DNA from 2 places in the Streptococcus sp. 27098_8_113 genome. Region 2 is predicted to be linked to the other one. Evidence: predicted binding sites of a transcription regulator. Region 2 holds the regulator's gene; the other holds the start of a gene.

Region 1 (9,805 bases), on a different contig from region 2:
AGCCCGCATGGCTTTACCCATTTTCGTCTTTTGCACGATAAACTGCAAACCAACCATGAGTAAAATAGAAATTCCCAAAATCATTAGTTGGATATTGGAAATCGAAACTGGTCCAATCGTATAACGCACTGTTTCAATCACCTGAGGGAAAGAACGAGTATTGGCACCTACAAAGAAGACCATCCCGTATTCCAAAAGGAAAGAAACCCCAATCGCCGTAATCAAGGCTGCAATCCGTGTCGAATTACGCAGCGGACGATAGGCTAAGAATTCAATCACTACACCGAGGATTGCTGTACCAACCATAGATAAAATTAGGGCCACAAAGAAATTCAGGTGAAGGGTGTTAATCAGGTAATATCCCATGAAAGCACCGATCATATAAATGTCTCCATGCGCGAAATTAATCAGTTTGATAATTCCATAAACCATGGTATAACCCAAGGCCAGAAGCGCATAAACACTCCCCAAAATCAATCCATTAGCCAATTGCTGAAGAAATTGTTCGAGCATTCCACACCACTCTTTCTAATATAAAATAAGAGCAGAAACAACAATCTCAGACGAAGCCTTGTCTTGCCGTCTCTACTCAAACATCATAAGCAAGTAAGAAACAAGTCAAAGACTGGGTTTGTCCCCAGCCTCAGACCCTTTATTCAGGTTTAACTGTTTCAACAGTTTCTACTTTACCATCTTTCAAACCAATCATCAAGGCTGTCTTCACAGGATTGTGATCTTTATCGATGGTAATAGATCCAGTAACTCCTTCAAAGTCTTTTAACTTAGCAAGGTTATCTTTAATATCTACAGATGTTTTTGCACCCTTAGATGCTTCTGCTGCCATATAAACTGCGTCATATGAAAGGGCTGCAAACATTGAAGGTTCTTCGTTATATTTAGCTTTGTAAGCTGCAACGAATTTCTTCGCTTTATCTGTCATGTCACCTGAAGTTGAGAAACCAGATACATAATAAACATTAGTTGCTGCTGCTGGAGTTGCTTGCTCAACGAATTTGGCATCGCTAAATCCATCAGGTCCAACGATTGTTTGGTTAATTCCCAAACCACGCGCTTGGTTAACCAACTTACCAGCTTCTGTGTAATAACCTGGCACAATCAGTGCATCAAAGTCTTTACCTTTGATTTTTGTCAAAGCTGCTTGGAAGTCTGAGTCACCAGAAGCGAAAGTTTCTGTCGCAACGATTTCACCCTTGTATTCTTTCTTGAAAGCTTCTGCCATTCCTTTTGCATAATCGCTTGAATTATCATAGTAAAGAACGACTTTTTTAGCTTTCAAAGTATCAGTTACATATTTAGAAATGATTTTACCTTGGTAACCATCAGTAAAGGTTGCACGGTACAAATAATCTTGTTTATTTGTCAAATCATCTTGTGTTGCACTTGGTGTTACCAAAGGAACTCCTGCTTTACCAGCATTTGCAATTGCGGCAGCGACGGCACCTGAAGTTGCAGGACCAATGATTGTGTTAACTTTGTCTTGAGTTACCAAGCTTGTAGAAATAGTTGCAGCTTCTGCAGTTTCTGATTTATTGTCTTTATCAGTTACTTCGATTTTCTTGCCGTCTACACCACCAGCTGCGTTGATTTCATCAACAGCAAGTTGAGCACCGTGTTGTTCTGCAGTACCGTAAGCTGCTACAGCGCCAGTTTCTTCAAAGTTGAAACCGAATTTAAGTGTTTTACCGATTTCTGTTCCAGTAGCAGATGAGTTGTTTGTAGAAACTTCTCCACAGGCTGCTAGAAGCGCAGCACTAGCAAAAGCTACAAGCGAAAGTGCAAATTTTTTCTTCATGAATAATCTCCTCTATTTTTGTTTTTTGCTATGTTTGCAAATGATATAGTAAGAATATACCGAATTATCTGACAATTGTCAACCCAAAGAAGCCATTTTTTTAAATAATAGCGTTTTCTTGGTTTCTAAATAAACTTCCAACAAAATCCGTATCCAGATTTTGAATCTCGCAAGTCTGGATTTTTTTGATATAGGACTCTTTTGACAGGCTCTCCTTCAGAGAATCTGCCTGATCTTTTGCCACATAAAGCTGCAAATAGCGGTGTTTCTTAGAATGATAAATAATATCTCCAACATGAGCCAGCTTCTTTGCATCGCGATTATAGTATAGATGAATGATGAAGCCCATTCGTTCCTCTTTTTTAAACATGACAATCCTCTCTGGTCATTTGTACTCTATTGATTATATCAAAAAAAGCCCGCAAATGGGGCATTTTTTCCTAGTTATAAATGAAAACTAGCTAAGATTATTATTAGCCATGATTTCATCGATGAAACCATATTCTAAAGTTTCTTGGGCACTCATCCAGTAATCACGTTCTGCATCTGCGTGAATTTGCTCAACCGATTTACCAGAATTGTCTGCAAGAATTTGCTCCAAGGTCTTACGAGTCTTGAGCAAATGCTCTGCTGCAATGGCCATATCTGTTTGCTGAGTACCGCCACCAGTACCACCCATTGGCTGGTGAATCATATACTCTGCATTTGGAAGCATGAATCGTTTGCCCTTAGCACCGCTAGAAGCAATGATAGTTCCCATGCTAGCTGCCATTCCCATGACAATCGTCTGCACATCAGACTTGATGAAGTTCATAGTGTCTACAATCGCCAATCCCGCTGACACAGAGCCACCCGGAGTATTAACATAAAGATAGATGTCCTTGGTGCTGTCTTGTGCATCTAGGAAAAGCAGCTGCGCAATAACAGAATTAGCCATATTGTCCTCAACAGGACCTGTCAGCATGATAATACGGTCTTTTAAAAGGCGTGAGTAAATGTCATAAGAACGCTCACCACGGCTGGTTTGTTCAATAACTACAGGAATCATGAATATTTTCTCCTTCATTCGATCTATTCATTATTATAACTTTTTGGTCAAAAAAGGTCAAATATTTGCTTTCTCTGTCGGATGACAGAAAGCAGCGCTGAGATTATCTTTAGTTTGGAAAGCACAAATCCACAGGATTGGCCGGACTTTCCTATTACAGACTAGAATTTCTATTTTGTACCAAATAGGCGGTCACCAGCATCTCCGAGACCTGGAACGATGTAGCCGTGCTCATTAAGATGATCATCAAGTGCAGCAGTGAAAATATCTACATCAGGATGAGCATCCTGCAAGGCTTTAACACCTTCTGGAGCAGACACTAAGCAGACAAATGTGATGTTGCTTGCACCACGTTTTTTAAGTGAATCTACAGCCAAAATAGCAGATCCACCCGTAGCCAACATTGGATCGACAACAAAGATTTGACGTTGGTCAATGTCTTCTGGCAATTTTACCAAATATTCAACTGGCTTCAAGGTTTCTTCATCACGGTACATTCCGATGTGGCCGACTTTAGCAGCAGGAACCAAGCTCAGGAGACCATCCACCATACCGATACCAGCCCGCAAGATTGGAACAATAGCCAATTTTTTACCTGCAATCTGCTTTTGAACTGTTTTCGTTATTGGTGTTTCAATTTCTACATCTTCAAGTGGTAAATCGCGCAAAACTTCGTATCCCATCAGCATTGCGATTTCATCTACCAATTCACGAAAAGCTTTAGTAGAGGTATCTGTACGACGCAAGATAGACAATTTATGCTGAATGAGTGGATGAGCGATAACTTCAAGTTTTCCCATGATTGGATTTCCTTCTTTCAATTTATTCCTCTTATTATATCAAAAAAGAAGAAAAAAGGCTTGCAACAAGCAAACCTTTTCATCTATTTTAATTACTTTTTGATAGAAGAGTTTGATTTCAATTTAGGCTTTATCAAATCACCATCAGATAGACTATTACACCAAACCTTCTAGGAGGCCTCTCATAAAGTTCTCAGAATTAAACTCGCCGATGTCGTCAATTTTTTCGCCAAAACCAATCAGCTTCACTGGAATATCCAATTCCTGACGAATGGCAAGGACAACACCTCCGCGCGCAGTTCCGTCAATCTTAGTCAGGACAATACCTGTCACAGGCGTAATTTTTGAAAATTCTTTGGCCTGAACCAGTGCATTTTGACCCGTAGAGGCATCCAAAGCTAGGAAGGTTTCATGCGGCGCTGCTGGATCTACCCGCTTGATAATACGACCGATTTTTTCCAGCTCTGCCATGAGATTGTCTTTATTTTGCAAGCGACCAGCTGTATCGATCATGAGAATATCAACATTTTCAGCCTTGGCTCTTTCCAAACCGTCAAACACGACACTGGCTGGATCACTCTTTTCTGGACCAGTCACGACAGGCACGTCTACTCGACGCCCCCACTCAGCCAACTGGGCAACGGCTCCAGCTCGGAAGGTGTCTGCTGCCACCAGCATCACTTTTTTACCTTCTTGCTTGTATTTATAGGCCAATTTACCGATTGAGGTCGTCTTCCCTACTCCATTTACACCGACAAAGAGCATGACGGTCAAACCGTTTTGGAAATTGATTTTTTCATTAAAACGGCCGTCTTTCTCATAGTTATCGACCAATTTTTCAATGATGAGTTGGCGCAAAGCATCTGGCTTCTTAGCATTTTCTAGACGAGCTTCATAGCGCAAGTCCTCAGTCAGATTGGAAGCTACCTGCACACCGACATCACTGGTAATCAGCAACTCCTCCAAGTCTTCAAAGAAATCTTCGTCAACTGAGCGGAAATTAGCAAAGAAGGCATTGAGACGAGCACCAAAGCCAGTCCGCGTCTTTTTGAGACTGCGGTCATACTTGTCTTGGACGCTCTCTTCTTGGTATTCAGTATAAATCTCAGATGTTTCTGCGGGAGTCAGTTCTTCCTCTGCCTCTTCTCCATACTCGGTCGAGTCTACTTTTGAAGAAGTGCTTGCTTCCTGCTCACTAGATACTTCTTGCTCTGATTCGTAGTTAATTTGCTCTCTCGCTGCAGCCAAACGTTCCTGTAATTCTTGGTAATAATCTCTGCTTTCAGTCGCCGCTTCTGATTCGCTACTACTTTCCAACGCTTGATTTGCTGAAGTTTCAGACTGCTCTTCTGCCTCAGCCAAAACTTGTTCAGGACTTTCCTCGTCTTCAAGCACTGGTTCAGATAAGTCAGCTTGTTGAGTAGTTGGGGCAAATTCCTGCTCAGAAATTGCTGAATCTGTAGACTCTATCTTCTCTTCTAACACAAACTCTACTTCCTGAGTTTCCGCTGTTTCTTCATTGGAAGCAGCAAGAGGCTGGGATTCTGCCTCAAATGGGACTTCAGTCTCTGTAGTCTGATAACTCTCCTCTGCCTGCTCCTCTAACTGGGGCTTTTCTTCAAGTTCCTCTTTTTTACGTCCAAAAAGACGGTCAAATAATCCCATTCTTTAGTTCTCCTTCAATACATATTTCCGAATGGCCCAAGCAACTGCATCTTCATCATTGGTCATCGGAGTGACAACTTCTGCGACTTCCTTGACTTCTGGCACAGCATTTTGCATGGCAACTCCTAGCCCAGCCCAAGCAATCATTGACAGATCATTGGCTTCGTCACCGCAGGCCATAACTTGGCTTTTATCAATTCCCAAGTGGGCAATCAGTTTCTCCAAACCAGTCGCCTTGTGGACATTTTTCGGTGACCATTCCAGCAGCATTTCCCGTGATTTGAAAATCTCATACTGGTCAAACAGTTCGGGCGCAATATGAGGAATGGCTGCATCCAGCGGTTCCTGAGCAAAGGCTGTGACGCACTTATTGTAGGTAATTTGGCTAGAAAGGTCTTCAAAAGCAATGGATTCAAAGTTCAGAGCTGGATTAAACTCCGCATAGAGCGATACTTGGTCTGATTGAATCTGATAAACCAAGCCCCCATCAATCGCATCCAGAGGCAGACCCAATTTCTCAGTCTCTTCATAAATTCTAGCTACATCATCGTAGGCAAAAACTGTTTTATCCAAAATTTCGCCAGTATTGCGCTGAACTAGACCACCATTAAAGGTAATGGTGTATTCATCTGCCTGACCATCAGTGCCCAGCTCATGCAGGAAAAATTCCATAGCCTTAAGCGGACGCCCTGTGGTCAATACAACTTTGACACCCTGCTGCTGAGCCGCTTTGAGCGCTGCCAGATTCCCTTGAGAAATCTTTTTATCCGTAGTCAAAAGCGTCCCGTCCAAGTCCAAAGCGATCAATTTAATATCAGCCATTATAAGCCCTCCATGTAGGTCATAACAGATTGGGCCGCATGGTGGCCAATCACTTCTTTCGCAACTGCCAAAATTTCCGGCCGTGCATTTTCTGGTGCAATCGGGTGCCCCACCACCTGCATCATATGCAGGTCATTGAGGTTATCGCCAAAAGCCATGACCTGGTCCATTTCTAGGCCTAGCTTCTTAGCTAGCTCGACAAGAGCCACGCCTTTATCCACATAGTCCAGCACGATATCAATCGACTTATAGCCTGTTGTCATCGCCTTGACACCTGCGACATTTTCATTGACCCAGGCTTCGCCGTCGGCCACTGTTTCTTCGCTGAAATTGGTCGTGAATTTAAAAATCTCGTCTGTAATCTCACTAAAATCAGCAACTTTTTGGATATTTTCATTATAATTAGCGCTGAAAGAGAGATAAGTCGGATCTACTGTCTCTAGCACATAACAGCCTTTTTTCCCTGTCAGAAGCAACTCATTGATATTGACAAAAGGCGACTCCTTAAGCTTGTCAAATACCTTTAGATAAAATTCTCTTGGCATGGTTGCTTCGTATAGATCTTTTCCTTGAAACTCTACTAGGCTACCATTTTCTGCGATAAAGATAATATCATCCCGAACTTCATGAAAGAGCTTCTCAAGAGAGAGAATCCCTCGACCACTGGCAACAGCAAAGTAGATGCCCTTTTCTCTAAACTGAGCTAGCAGGTGCTTGAGCCGCTCCATATCAAACTGACCCTTGTCATCTAAAAAAGTCCCGTCCATATCTGTGGCAATGAGTCTTATCATACAATTATCTCCTTTTTTGAATTAGGGGTGTGCAAAGGGCATTTAGGGTATGCATCTTTTAAGGATTTAGGCAACCCCCATCATTTCTCATCTCTGTTAATCCTTTATATTATATCATAAAACTAACACTTCATTCCACAGATGAAAAACAGTCAGATCATATTTCTATGACCTGACCGTTTTTGATATTGTTTATACTATATCTATTTACTTTTTTATTTTATAAAATAACATCACATAAACTTTTTATATATTTAGTTATCCTAAATTCAATTTATGTTTTGCTATTTGGCAAATACGTTCTGGCGAAGCGTGGTCTACAAACTGACTTAGCAGTCTTCGAGTCGCCAGCTTCCAAGGTGTTGGTTTGCCTGGCGAATGGCTTTGATTTCGGCGTGCAGCGTGGCGTCTTGTTCCTTTTCACGTAAGTTATGACCACGCCCAATAATTTCACCATTCAAGACCACGACAGCCCCGATTGGCACTTCCGCTTGGTCATAGGCTTTCTGCGCTTCCTTCAACGCTTCCCTCATAAAGAATTCTTTTTCATGAAGTTCCATGTTCTTACTGATAGACGCGCTTCGTCACGACTAGACTATGCGGTCTCTCAAACTCCTTATCTAAGTAATCTTGGTACGTTCCTGGTGAAATAAATCCTCGGGCGCTTAAAATATCGGTGCCTGCTGTCCCGACAATCGTATCGGCTAGCAATACACAGTTGGTACTCATCACAAAATACGTCTTGAATTTTGAAGAGGTAAATTTATACAAGAGTGCATCTGCTTCTTGTTTGAGCTTGTAGGCATACATTGGTTCTTCTTTGTCGATTCCAGGATGCTTAGGTTTCACCATTTTCGGTGGATCCCAAGGCACTGTCAGCGACATCAATTTGGCGATTTCCTTATCGATGGCCGCGAGTTGTTCTGGAGACAAGGCAAGACCATATCCCAGTAGGGTCTTATGATTTTCGCGTTTACAAAATTCGATGTATTTTTCACGGTCGGCACTGAAAAGTACCCCGTCCCCCATCGTTCCAAAGAGGCGCTCCGAATTCGTATCGTAGTTTCCGAATGAAATAATGCGGCCCTTATAACACAGGTCGACATGCCCGATGGCTCCAAACCCGTCTTTTGTGACATGAATAAACATCTCTAAGTTTGGTTCTGCATTTTCTTTGGCACGGTCGTAAATTTCTGAAGCCGTTTCGCCTTCTCCAAGTTCCAACGCATCATTAATTTTTTGTAAGGTTACTCGAGGAATCAGTGCAGCAAATACAAGCGGCATCCCACGACGCAAGCGTCTGCGAAGGACTTTCTTTCCAACTTCGGCCTCGAAGAACCAGCCGTCCCGAATATTGCTAATCCCATACCCGATAAAATAGAGCGAAAGGAAGAACATTTGCAAATTGCCGTCGCCCCCAAGAGAAATTAAAGTGGCTACCCCGACAACTGAAAGCCAAATGGTATCAAAGAGCAAGCGAAATCGCGGGCGAATATCATCTTTGACATAAATATAGTATGTCACACCACTAATTCCCGCCTTCATCACTTCATTGAGTCCCATCAAGATGCTTACAATCGCAATCGGCAATGACAGGAAGAATTGATTTCCTGCTAAAAATCCGTAAAGGGAAAATTTCCCTATATTCAGCCATAACGGGTCTTTAGATGCCGCTTTACTAAACCAACGGAATAAGAAATTCCATAGTTCACGGGCCCATAAGAATGTTAAAAACAGACGTAACATCAATTCTGGGAAGCTTGGTCCGAATATAAGGAGCAATATCCCAGCAACAAGGAACGCAATCCCTTCAAAGAGGAGCTTTTTCCCCGTAATCCCTAAGTCGCTAATTTTCTTCATCAATAATACCTCCTACAGCTACCACTGGAGCAGCTTGTTCATGTTTCTCCATCCATTCTTTCACGAGACGGTAAATCACGGCAAAGATTGGTGTGAAGAAAATCATTCCTACTAAACCAAAGAGATTTCCACCGATTAACGTAGTAGCAAGGGTTAGAGCCGTTGGCAACCCTACGGAACTGCCGACAACCCTAGGATAGACGACATTGCCTTCCACTGTTTGAACGACCATAAAGACGACAACCGAAATGAGTGCTTGAATTGGGCTTTCTGTAAAGATGAAGAGCATTACGATTCCGCACGCCATAAACGGCCCGATATTCGGAATGAACGAGAATACTCCGGCCAGCACCCCAACAAGTCCTGCATATGGCAACCCTACAAGAGAGTATGCGGCAAAAATCATAACCCCAACAATTCCCGCCTCGATGATTTGACTCATCAAGAAACGGTCATACGTATCCACGATGACTTCCCCGACATAAGAATGTGCTCAATTTTGTCTTTTAGCAACACCACATTGAGAATGCGAAGCGTTAAACGTGCGAGTATTTCCTTACTTACGAGAATATTAATCATGAAGAAAATCCCCATAATCACAGAGAACACATTTGAGAAGAGCCTATAATATTCGTTGTAAATCCGCCAAGGAATGTAATGACAGACGATATACGCTTTTGTATTATCTATAACCTAGTTTATTTCCATCAACATACCTGTGCCTTCAAATTATTTTTTATTTATTATCCTCATTATACCAAGAATTCTCACAATTTACTATAACTCCTACTTTCTATTGACGAAAGAAATGTTATTATGCAGTTATACTGCCTCAAGATGATTGACTTTCGAAACATGCAATTTAACGTTTAACAAATCAAGGGTGTCTCCATAGAATCAAAGTATTTCTGATACCCATTTCCTTCTATCTATAGACAGTAAAAAGCCTTGAAACAACTTATTCAAAGGCTTTCTTAGTATTCTATTGTATCAATTACCTTATTCC
Region 2 (9,805 bases):
GGCCAACATACTCTGGCCAAACAAGCCTAGTCGCCGATACAGTAGGTACCATAGGAAAATAACCACCGTAAAGGATAAGATCTGGAAAAGAACCCATGGTCCCATTCCAAAGAGGAAAGAAGATACAAAGATACTGATAGACATGACTAGAAGAGAGCCCTTCAAGTCCTCAAAATCCACCAAGAGAAAATACAGCGCTGTAATCGGCTTGATATTGGGCAGGCCGGCAAAAGCATAACGAAGCACGACGCAGACAGCCGCCAGAAGAGCTATTCGAGCAAGATAACGAAGAGACACAGTTTCTGCCTTTCTAAACATATTCTTCAGTATGATAACACGGTTCTGATTAGCCTAGCAAGAATGCCAAGTGAATCAGCTTTTTTATGTATCCTGTCGAATCATCTCCGTTAGCCCTTGATCTCGGTAAAGCAGATCATTTCTAACTGAAAATCCCAGTTCCTGCCAAAAACGGTTGCCCAGTTCATTTCTTTCAAAAACGACCAGCGATACTTTATGGATACCAAGTCTTTTCACTGCTGACAAGGCCTGTTCGACCAGAGCTTTGCCTACTCCTTTTCTACGAAAATATGGATGGACAGCTGTATGATAAATGTACGCTCTACGTCCATCTGTGCCAACTAGAATAGCACCTATAAAGCTCTCCCCTTCCAAGGCAACCAGACAGGTCTCAGGATTGCGCTTCAAAAAGCGGGCAATCCCTTCTTCAGAGTCATCTAAGTTATTGAGCCCCATACCAGCGCAAGAGAGCCACAGCTGGTAAACAGAGGCATAATCCTTTTCTGTCATCACACGAATTTCCATTGCACACATCCTCCCTAAGCCATTTCAAATTTGAGTTGGCCACCTTTGACACCAACTTTGAGCGTTTGACCAGCTGCCAAATCTCCAGTCAGGAGCAACTCAGACAGCTTGTCCTCCACCTGCGTCTGCAGGGTACGGCGCAGCGGCCGCGCTCCCATTTCTGGATCGTAACCTTCCTGAGCCAGCAATTTCAGGGCACTAGCTTGGAATTTAAGCACGATGCCTTGCTCTGCCAGACTCCTAATCAACGGTTGCACCATAATCTTGACCACTTCCTGCATATCCTCAGCAGACAGACTATGGAAGACCACCTTTTCGTCAATCCGGTTGATAAATTCAGGCCGGTAGGTCTTCTTCAATTCTTCCAGAATGCGTTTTTCCATATTGGCCTGATCAAAGCGGATGTCACGCGCGCCAAAACCAACCGTCTTATCATCCCGCAGGGCCGTTGCCCCCAGATTGCTGGTCATGATAATGATGGTATTGGAGAAGTCCACCTTGCGGCCCTTGCTATCAGTCAACTGGCCGTCATCCAAGACCTGCAAGAGGACATTGAAAATATCTGGGTGAGCCTTTTCTACCTCGTCAAAGAGGAGGACAGAATATGGACGGTTGCGCACCTTCTCCGTCAATTCGCCGCCTTCCTCATAGCCTACATAGCCTGGGGGCGCCCCGTTGAGACGACTCGCTGCGAATTTCTCCATATATTCACTCATGTCGAAGCGAATCAGGGCTGATTCATCATCAAAGAGAACTTCTGCCAAGGCCTTAGCCAGCTCAGTCTTTCCGACACCCGTTGGCCCTAAGAACATAAAGGAACCAATTGGGCGTTTGCCGGTGCGGATGCCTGACTGATTGCGACGAATAGCTCGGCTGACAGCCGAAACTGCCGCATCCTGTCCGATAACCCGCTTGTGCAATTCTTTTTCCAAGTTGAGATATTTTTTGGCATCTGTCTGAGTCAATTTCTGCACAGGAATACCAGACAAGCGGCTGAGAGTCTCCAGGATATCTCCTTCTTCCACTTTCAGCTTGTAAACAGTTGGCTCCTGCTCTTTTGCTAGTAGCTGGCTGACTTTTTTCAGCTTTCCAGCCATCAAAGCCTGATCCACAGGCGTCAAATCCGACTGTTTATAATTCTGCGGTCCTTTGTTCTGCACAGTTGCACTGGCCTCATCCAAAAGGTCAATAGCAGAGTCTGGCAAATGCTTGCTGGTCAGATAGCGATGAGCATACTTGACCGCTGTTTCAATGGCCTGATCACTAATCTGCACCTTATGGTGATCCTCATAACTCTTTCTCAGACCTTGCAGAATAGCAATGCTGTCGGCCACAGTAGGCTCTTCAATGGTCACCTTGGCAAAACGCCGAGACAGAGCAGCGTCTTTTTCGATATGCTTCTGGTACTCTTCCTGCGTCGTAGCACCAACTGTCCGCAAGGTTCCCCGAGCCAGAGCCGGTTTCAGGATATTGGCCGCATCCAAGGTCGAGTCAATCCCGCTACCAGAGCCCATGATGGTATGCAGCTCATCGATAAAGAGGATGACATGGCCGTCTTCTTCGATGTCATTGATGATATTGTTCATCCGCTCTTCAAAGTCTCCGCGGAAACGAGTCCCAGCAACGACATTCATCAAATCTAATTCTAAGACGCGCATCTTGGCAAGTTCTGCCGGAACCTGCCCAGCTGCTACGCGTTGAGCCAAGCCAAGAGCCAGAGCTGTCTTGCCAACCCCCGCATCACCAACTAACACTGGATTATTCTTTGTCTTGCGGCTGAGGATCTGAAGCATTCGAGAAATTTCTTCATCTCGCCCGATAACTGGTTCCAGACGACCAGCCCGAGCCAGTTCTGTCAAATCCCGAGTATAGTCTTCCAGGCCACCGCTAGTTGAAGGAGGCATGCCCATCATATTCGCCATGGTTTGTTTAGCAGAGGCCGTATTTTTATTTATCGAACGGATCGATTTGATTTCCTCTCTGCCCCAGCCAGCACGCTGCTCTAAAACCTTTCGCAAATCACTGAATCGAGGGGCTGAACTCTTATCATCATAGCCGAAACCTGCAGCTTCTAACACACGAGCTGCCAAGGTCCCACGGTCAAATAGCATGGCTAGGAGCAGGTGCTCTGTTCCTAGGCTTTTAGCGTGGACGGCTTCCGCAATCTGCCCTGCTTGAGTAAAGAGTTCCTCCAAACGGTGAGAGAAAGGCAATAAGTCAAAACCACCCTTTTTTTGGTACTCTTTTCCAGTAATGTCAAAGGCTGCTTCTTCCAGTTTATCCACTTCAATAGGGAATTCATTTAGAGCCGAGCCTGCCACGCTGTAGGGATTATTAGCCAGAGCCATCAGCACCTGCCACGATTCTAAATAATCAGTAGCAAAATGACCAGCTAAGAGCTGAGCCGCCTCTAAGCTTTCTACTAAAGCTTTTGAATAATTCATATTCTTAATTTCCTTTTCTATCTAATTGCTGCAAAATTTTCCGTAACATTCTAGCTCGAATCCTCGGAGCCTCTGCTCCCAGGACAGCATCGCTGGCACTCGCTAGGAGCAGATCTCCCTCACGCTGACTAATAATTTTTTCATCAAAGAGCAGCTGCAAAATATCTGAAAAAACTGGCTGGCTGAGCGACTCACCGACATTGGCCAACAAATCAGACAGCATCTGGTGCCGATCGGAAAATTCAATCTTACCAATCCTGATATAGCCACCGCCACCGCGCTTGCTTTCGACGATATAGCCCCGACTCTCCGTAAAGCGTGTCTTAATCACATAATTGATCTGACTCGGAACCACCTGAAAAACATCGGCTAACTCACTGCGCTTCAGCTCGACCATACCCGCCTGCGCCAAAATTGTTTTGATATATTCTTCTATACTATCCGAGGTGTTTTTGATGCCCATGATATACCTTTCTATCTGTTATATCTAAAAATAAGCATTCAAGTCTTCTCTAACATTGACTATCTTTGACTATTATACCGAAAAAATCTATTTTTTGAAAGAAAAAGAAGTCCCAGAAAGCTTGAAAATATCTGATAATTCAGAGTAATGAAAAAGATTGATAGACTGAGTAAATACGATTGTAATCGCTTGCTTTTTACTTTTAAAGACTTATAATAAAGGTGTGAAAGTGTGGTGTTTACACCATCAACCGTATCCAAACAATCATCATCAAAAGGAGGTTTTCCAATGAAAATAAATTGGCTCAACTATACCCATCATGTACTTAGCTGCCTGTTTGTCACTCTGAGTATCTTGACAATTTTTTCTGCCGAGTATGTCGTTTTCCCAACGAGCCTTCTTCTAGGCTGTCTCCTCATTCCTCTGCTCTTTGAGCAGCATTTATTCAGTCGCCGAATGACTTGGAGCCTTAGCATCTTCTTTGCCATTCTTGCCTTTGCCCTTCTCTTTATCATCAAAACCAATCATATCTCCCTTAGCTATCCAGCAACAACCCTTCTTCTTTTTGTACTAGCAAGCCTGAGTTTTTCAAACTCCTTTATCCTTCACAAACATAAAGAACAAAAAACCGCTAGATAAAGCTATCCAATAAAAAGTGTGGAAGCAACATGAGCTCGAAAGAGCCATGGATTCCACACTTTTCTTATTCTATAAGGAGCTGGATGGTAGCTGAAAATTCTTAAATGATTCGCCCACGCTGCCAGCCTAAACTAGACTTTCAGAAAATTTTCTCTTCTTTATTTTCCTACTTTCATTTTCTTTTTAATTATATTATAATAGTTGGCAAACACATTTTCTAATCTAATTACTTTAAAAAATGATAGTATTCTACGAAAGAGGGCGTTATGATGGATTTGGGCCAATTGCACAAAACTACTGAATATAAGAATCAAGGGACCCCCTATTCTTTGACGCGGACCATTACGGAAAACGGCCAACCTGACATCCTCTTCCACTGGCACACAGATGTTGAAATCATTTACGTTCACGAAGGAAGTGCTCAATTTCATATCGACGATCATTATTTTAACAGTCACAAGGGCGATATTGTCCTGATTCGTCCCAATGCCCTCCACTCCATTCATCCGATTGAGCAGCAGCGTCACTACATGGATGCCATTAACTTTCATTTGGACTTAATGGGCTATTCGGCCATGGACCATGCTAGTATCCACTACTTACAGCCTCTCTACAATGGCCAACTGGACTTTGTCCATGTCATCAAGCCGACTGATCAAGCCTATAAGGAAATTCGTCAATGCCTGCTGGCTACTATGGAAACGGGTTATTGCCAAAAGAAATACTATGAATTTCAGCTCAAGGCCCAGCTCAATCAGCTCTTCTACTTGCTTTTTGAAAACGGCTATATCGTCTCCAAGGAGCTATCTGCCGAGGGCTACCGCAAGGAAGAGAAAATCCGCTCCATCATCGACTATATCAATGAGCATTATCAGGAAGAACTCTCTATTGATCAGCTGTCTGGCATCTGTGGCTACAGTCCTACGCACTTCATGAATTTCTTCAAAAAACATCTGGGTGTTTCTTGCATTGAATATCTGATTCAATTTCGCCTGCGCAAGGCTGCCGAGCTCCTCCAGCACTCTACTCTGTCAGTTCTAGAAATCTCAAACCAGTCTGGTTTTAATAACCTTTCTAATTTCAACCGACAATTTAAAAAATACTATCAAATGACACCCAGTCAATATAGAAGAAAGTAATAAAATCTCCAGTCAGCTGATTGGAGATTTTTTATCTGAATATGATTAATAAAAAAACGAACAGACTAGATATCTGTTCGTTTTACGGGATTTTGAAAGTTATAGGTAGTTATTCTGCTGATTTTTCACGAATAACCAAGACACCATCTTCCATATCTGCAGTCAGGTGCTTAGCATCTAGATTATCCAAGTGGAAGTCAGTCACCTTATCACGGATTTGCTGCTCGATGACACGGCGGAGCGGACGGACACCCATGACTTGGTCATAACCAGCATCGCGCAGGAATTCCTTAGCTGCATCAGATACAGCCAGATCAATTTCTTTCTTGCTCAAGGTTTGATTTACTTCGATCAGCATGAGATTCACAATCTCCATCAAATCTTCTTTCTTGAGATGAGAGAACTCAATAACCGCATTGAAACGATTGAGGAATTCTGGGCGGAAATAAGCTTTGAGTCGATCCATCAAATCAGGCTTTTCTGCATCCTCTTCCAAGCCCGCTTCATATCCAAAGCCAGCATTGGAAGTCGCAATGATGACAGTGTTCTTGAAGTTGACGGTATTCCCTTGACCATCCGTCAAACGACCGTCATCCAGAACTTGAAGGAGAAGGGTAATCACCTGTGGATCCGCCTTTTCAATCTCATCCAAGAGGATGATAGAGTAAGGATTGCGGCGCACACGCTCAGTCAGGGTATTGTTGTTGTCATCATAGCCGACATAGCCCGCAGTCGTACCAATCAGCTTGGAAACGGCTGTGCGGTCACTGTATTCGGACATATCCAGACGGATGATAGCATCCTTGGTACCGAACATATCTAGAGCTAGTTGCTTAGCCAGCTCAGTCTTACCAACCCCTGTCGGACCAACGAAGAGGAAGCTGCCAATCGGACGGTTGCCTTCATCAAAGCCTGCACGGTTACGGCGGATAGCCCTAGCCACAGCTTCTACAGCCTTGTCTTGACCAATCACCTTGGCTTTGAGACGGTCATTCATGCCCTTGAGGCGCTCAATGTCGCTAGCACCCATTTGAGATACGGGCACACCCGTCATCCGTTCAACAGATTCTGCTACATCGTTTACTGTAGCTGTTACCTTCATATCCTCAGTGTGATTTTGGATCTTCTTTTCCAGCTCTTCAATGCGGGTCTTGGCATTCAGAGCTGCTTCATAATCTTCTTTTTCGACAGCTGTTTCCTGCTTAGCCTTCTGCTCAGCAATCTCATGCTCAACCGCATGAACATCAGTTACTGGATGTTGGGCTGCCAAGTGGGCAGCAGTCACATCGACCAGGTCAATCGCCTTGTCTGGCAGGCTTCGTTGTGGAATATACTGAACAGAGTAGTCCACAGCCGCTTTCAGCACTTCATCTGGCAGGATGACATTGTGGTGCTTTTCGTACAAGTCCCGAATGCCTCGAAGGATCTGATAGGTATCTTCGGCAGATGGTGCATTGACCTTAACTTCATTGAAACGACGAGCCAAAGCAGCATTTTTAAGGATAGTATTGCGATACTCGTCCTGAGTGGTAGCCCCGATAACGGTCAGCTCACCGCGAGAAAGCGCTGGCTTAAGAATATCCGCCAAGCCCTTAGAACCGCTATCTCCTCCTGTGCTACCTGCTCCCAGAATTTGATGGATTTCATCAAAGAAGAGGATAATGTTGCCAGCTTCCTTGACTTCATTGACCAAGTTTTGGATATTTTCTTCAAAGCTACCACGATATTGGGTACCAGCTTCCAGACCGGAAATATCAACAGAAATAATTTCCTTGTTCTTGATAGCCGCCGGCACATCACCATTAACGATAGCCTGAGCCAAACCTTCTACGACAGCTGTCTTACCAACTCCGGCGTCTCCGACCAATACAGGATTGTTCTTGGTCCGACGAGAAAGGATTTCTGCAGTTTCTTGGATTTCCTTATTGCGTCCAATGACCGGATCTAACTTACCATCACGCGCTTCTTGAGTCAAATTGCGACCTAGCTTAGCCAGAATGCCATCTTGCTTAGGCCCATGCGCTCCAGCTTGCACATCCTGTTCGCCAACCACCTGACCAGGGAGCTTGCCAGTAGCTCGGTACTGAGCAAACTCTTCCGGTGCGACCTCTCTACCATTGATCAAGTAGCGTCGATGTTCGCTGTTGTAGCCACCCATGCTCCCCATGAGTTGGTTGAAAAGGTCGTCCATACTGTTAAAATTGTTGTAATTGTTGTTCATCATTTTTCCTCACTTTTTATACGTTTTTATATCATTTTTTCATTTGCTAAAGTCTCAGATAAGAAATTTCTTCCTTATCTACTATAAATATTCATTTGGGAGATCTTCTCCTATCTATTACTTTACATAACTTATTCGATTTCCAAAAATTAAGACTCCTTCAGTCTCTTGTTTTATGGATGAGTCGGATCTATTTCAGAAGAATTGATGTTACATAATTTTTAATCCTCCCAAAAATAATCGCCTACTGGCTATATCCTCATCTTCTGAATAAATTCTGTGTAAACTTTTTGTTTACAGTTGTAATTATACATCCTTTTTACCCCCTTGTCAATAGGTTTTAATAAAAAATTTACATAATTTTTTAAAAATCAAAAAACTTCCTCCACACTAAAATATGGAGAAAGTTTCTCTATTTTGATACAAGTTAAATCATATACTCTACACTATAGCTGGCATCCGACAGAATGCGGGACAGAAACTGCTTAGTTCGCTCTTCTTTGGGACTAGTGAAGAATTCCTGCGGAGGATTTTCTTCGATGATGTGACCTCCGTCCATAAAAATGACATGGTTGGCCACATCACGGGCAAAGCTCATCTCGTGGGTCACAACGACCATGGTCACTCCCTCCTGAGCCAGCTGTTTCATGACACTGAGAACTTCACCGACTAGTTCCGGATCTAGAGCCGAAGTTGGTTCATCCAGCAGGATGACATCTGGCTTGACAGCAATGGCGCGGGCAATCCCAATCCGCTGCTGCTGGCCGCCCGATAGCTGAGAAGGATAATAGTCCTTGTAAGCTAAAAGTCCAACGCGCTTCAAGGCATCTTCCGCAATCTCAAGCGCTTCTTCCCTCGGTATCTTACGAGCGATCACTAAGCCCTCTAAGATATTTTCAAGGGCTGTTTTATTGGCAAAGAGATTATAATGTTGGAAGACAAAGGCTGTCTTTCTACGAATTTCCAAAATCTCCTTTTTGCTAAGTTTAGCCAAATCATAGTCCTTACCAGCCAAAGTCAGCTGGCCGCCATCCGCTTTTTCTAAGTGATTCAGACAGCGCAGAAAGGTTGTTTTCCCAGAGCCTGAGGGACCAAGAATTACCACAACGTCGCCTTGATTGACCCTGAGACTGACATCTGCCAGCACCTGTTGCTCTCCAAATCGTTTGGAGATATGTTTTACTTCTAACATAATCTTTCCTTCCTAAGCAAGAGCGTAGCGCTTTTCCAAGCCCCTAAACATCCACTGAATCAAGCCACAGATAATGAGATAAATAACAAAAATTACTAAGTAAGACTCTGAATACTGGTAAGAATGAGAGGCTTCGACCTTAGCCAAAGCTGTAATATCCTTGACCGTCATGACAAATACCAGTGAGGTCCCCTTAACCAAATTGATAACCAGATTGGCGAGATTGGGCAGGGCAGAACGCAGAGCCTGAGGAAAAACAATCCTCCGATAAGCTTGAAAATTCGTTAACCCAATCGCCTGAGCTGCTTCTAACTGTCCTTTATCCACTGTCAAAATAGCAGAGCGCAAGATTTCCGATAAACTCCCTGTTGTCATCAAACTATAAATGATGAAAGCATAGTAAAGCGGATTGAACTTAAAGACATCTACCTGACTGCCTAGACTTTTGAAAAATTGATTCAGCAAGCTAGGAAATAGACTGTAGAAAAAGAGGATAAGTAAAATGGGCGGCGTTGCCCGAATGAAGGCCAGATAAACCACCGAAAAGGTCCGCACACCTCGAACTTTATAAATCTGCCCCAGAGCTAGAAGCAGAGCCGGAATAAAGCTGAGTAGAATAGCCACCACCATAATAATTAGGGTTACCGGTATGCCTTTCAAAGTAACCAGAAAGGTATTTACAATATAATTCAAATCCATGCTTTACCTCTCCTTGACTGTCAGACTTTTTTCCAGAAGCTGGGAAGCTAGCGAAACCACTAGGGCAATCCCCCAGTAAATCAAGGCCACCGCTGTATAGGTTTCTAGGGAATAATTGCCCAGATTCCGGCTGATGAGATTTTGCCCCGCTCCCATAACATCCACTGCCCCAATCGTATAGGCCAG

What was found. The regulator CtsR, encoded in region 2, represses protease genes until heat stress. The targets are predictions, from matches to a motif close to TTGGTCAAAAAAGGTCAAANA.
Region 1: O3644_RS06495 (ATP-dependent Clp protease proteolytic subunit) is a predicted target of CtsR. The motif match lies at 2,905-2,925, and genes of this name have one in related genera.

Annotation. Positions count from the first base shown of each region.
Region 1 covers NZ_JAPVZU010000009.1:56,358-66,162, reverse strand. Annotated here, with positions in the region: gene O3644_RS06510 (branched-chain amino acid ABC transporter permease) at 1-513, opposite strand, end outside; gene O3644_RS06505 (ABC transporter substrate-binding protein) at 653-1,813, opposite strand; gene O3644_RS06500 (DUF2129 domain-containing protein) at 1,914-2,183, opposite strand; gene O3644_RS06495 (ATP-dependent Clp protease proteolytic subunit) at 2,271-2,861, opposite strand; gene upp (uracil phosphoribosyltransferase) at 3,032-3,661, opposite strand; gene ftsY (signal recognition particle-docking protein FtsY) at 3,818-5,326, opposite strand; gene O3644_RS06480 (Cof-type HAD-IIB family hydrolase) at 5,330-6,148, opposite strand; gene O3644_RS06475 (Cof-type HAD-IIB family hydrolase) at 6,148-6,939, opposite strand; partial or broken gene O3644_RS06470 (nucleoside deaminase) at 7,272-7,499, opposite strand; gene O3644_RS06465 (hypothetical protein) at 7,504-8,799, opposite strand; partial or broken gene O3644_RS06460 (AI-2E family transporter) at 8,786-9,470, opposite strand.
Region 2 covers NZ_JAPVZU010000012.1:40,796-50,600, reverse strand. Annotated here, with positions in the region: gene O3644_RS07665 (ECF transporter S component) at 1-297, opposite strand, end outside; gene O3644_RS07660 (GNAT family N-acetyltransferase) at 382-822, opposite strand; gene O3644_RS07655 (ATP-dependent Clp protease ATP-binding subunit) at 837-3,266, opposite strand; gene O3644_RS07650 (CtsR family transcriptional regulator) at 3,271-3,729, opposite strand; gene O3644_RS07645 (hypothetical protein) at 4,018-4,368, shown strand; gene O3644_RS07640 (helix-turn-helix domain-containing protein) at 4,635-5,507, shown strand; gene O3644_RS07635 (ATP-dependent Clp protease ATP-binding subunit) at 5,617-7,728, opposite strand; gene O3644_RS07630 (amino acid ABC transporter ATP-binding protein) at 8,156-8,920, opposite strand; gene O3644_RS07625 (amino acid ABC transporter permease) at 8,933-9,619, opposite strand; gene O3644_RS07620 (amino acid ABC transporter permease) at 9,623-9,805, opposite strand, start outside.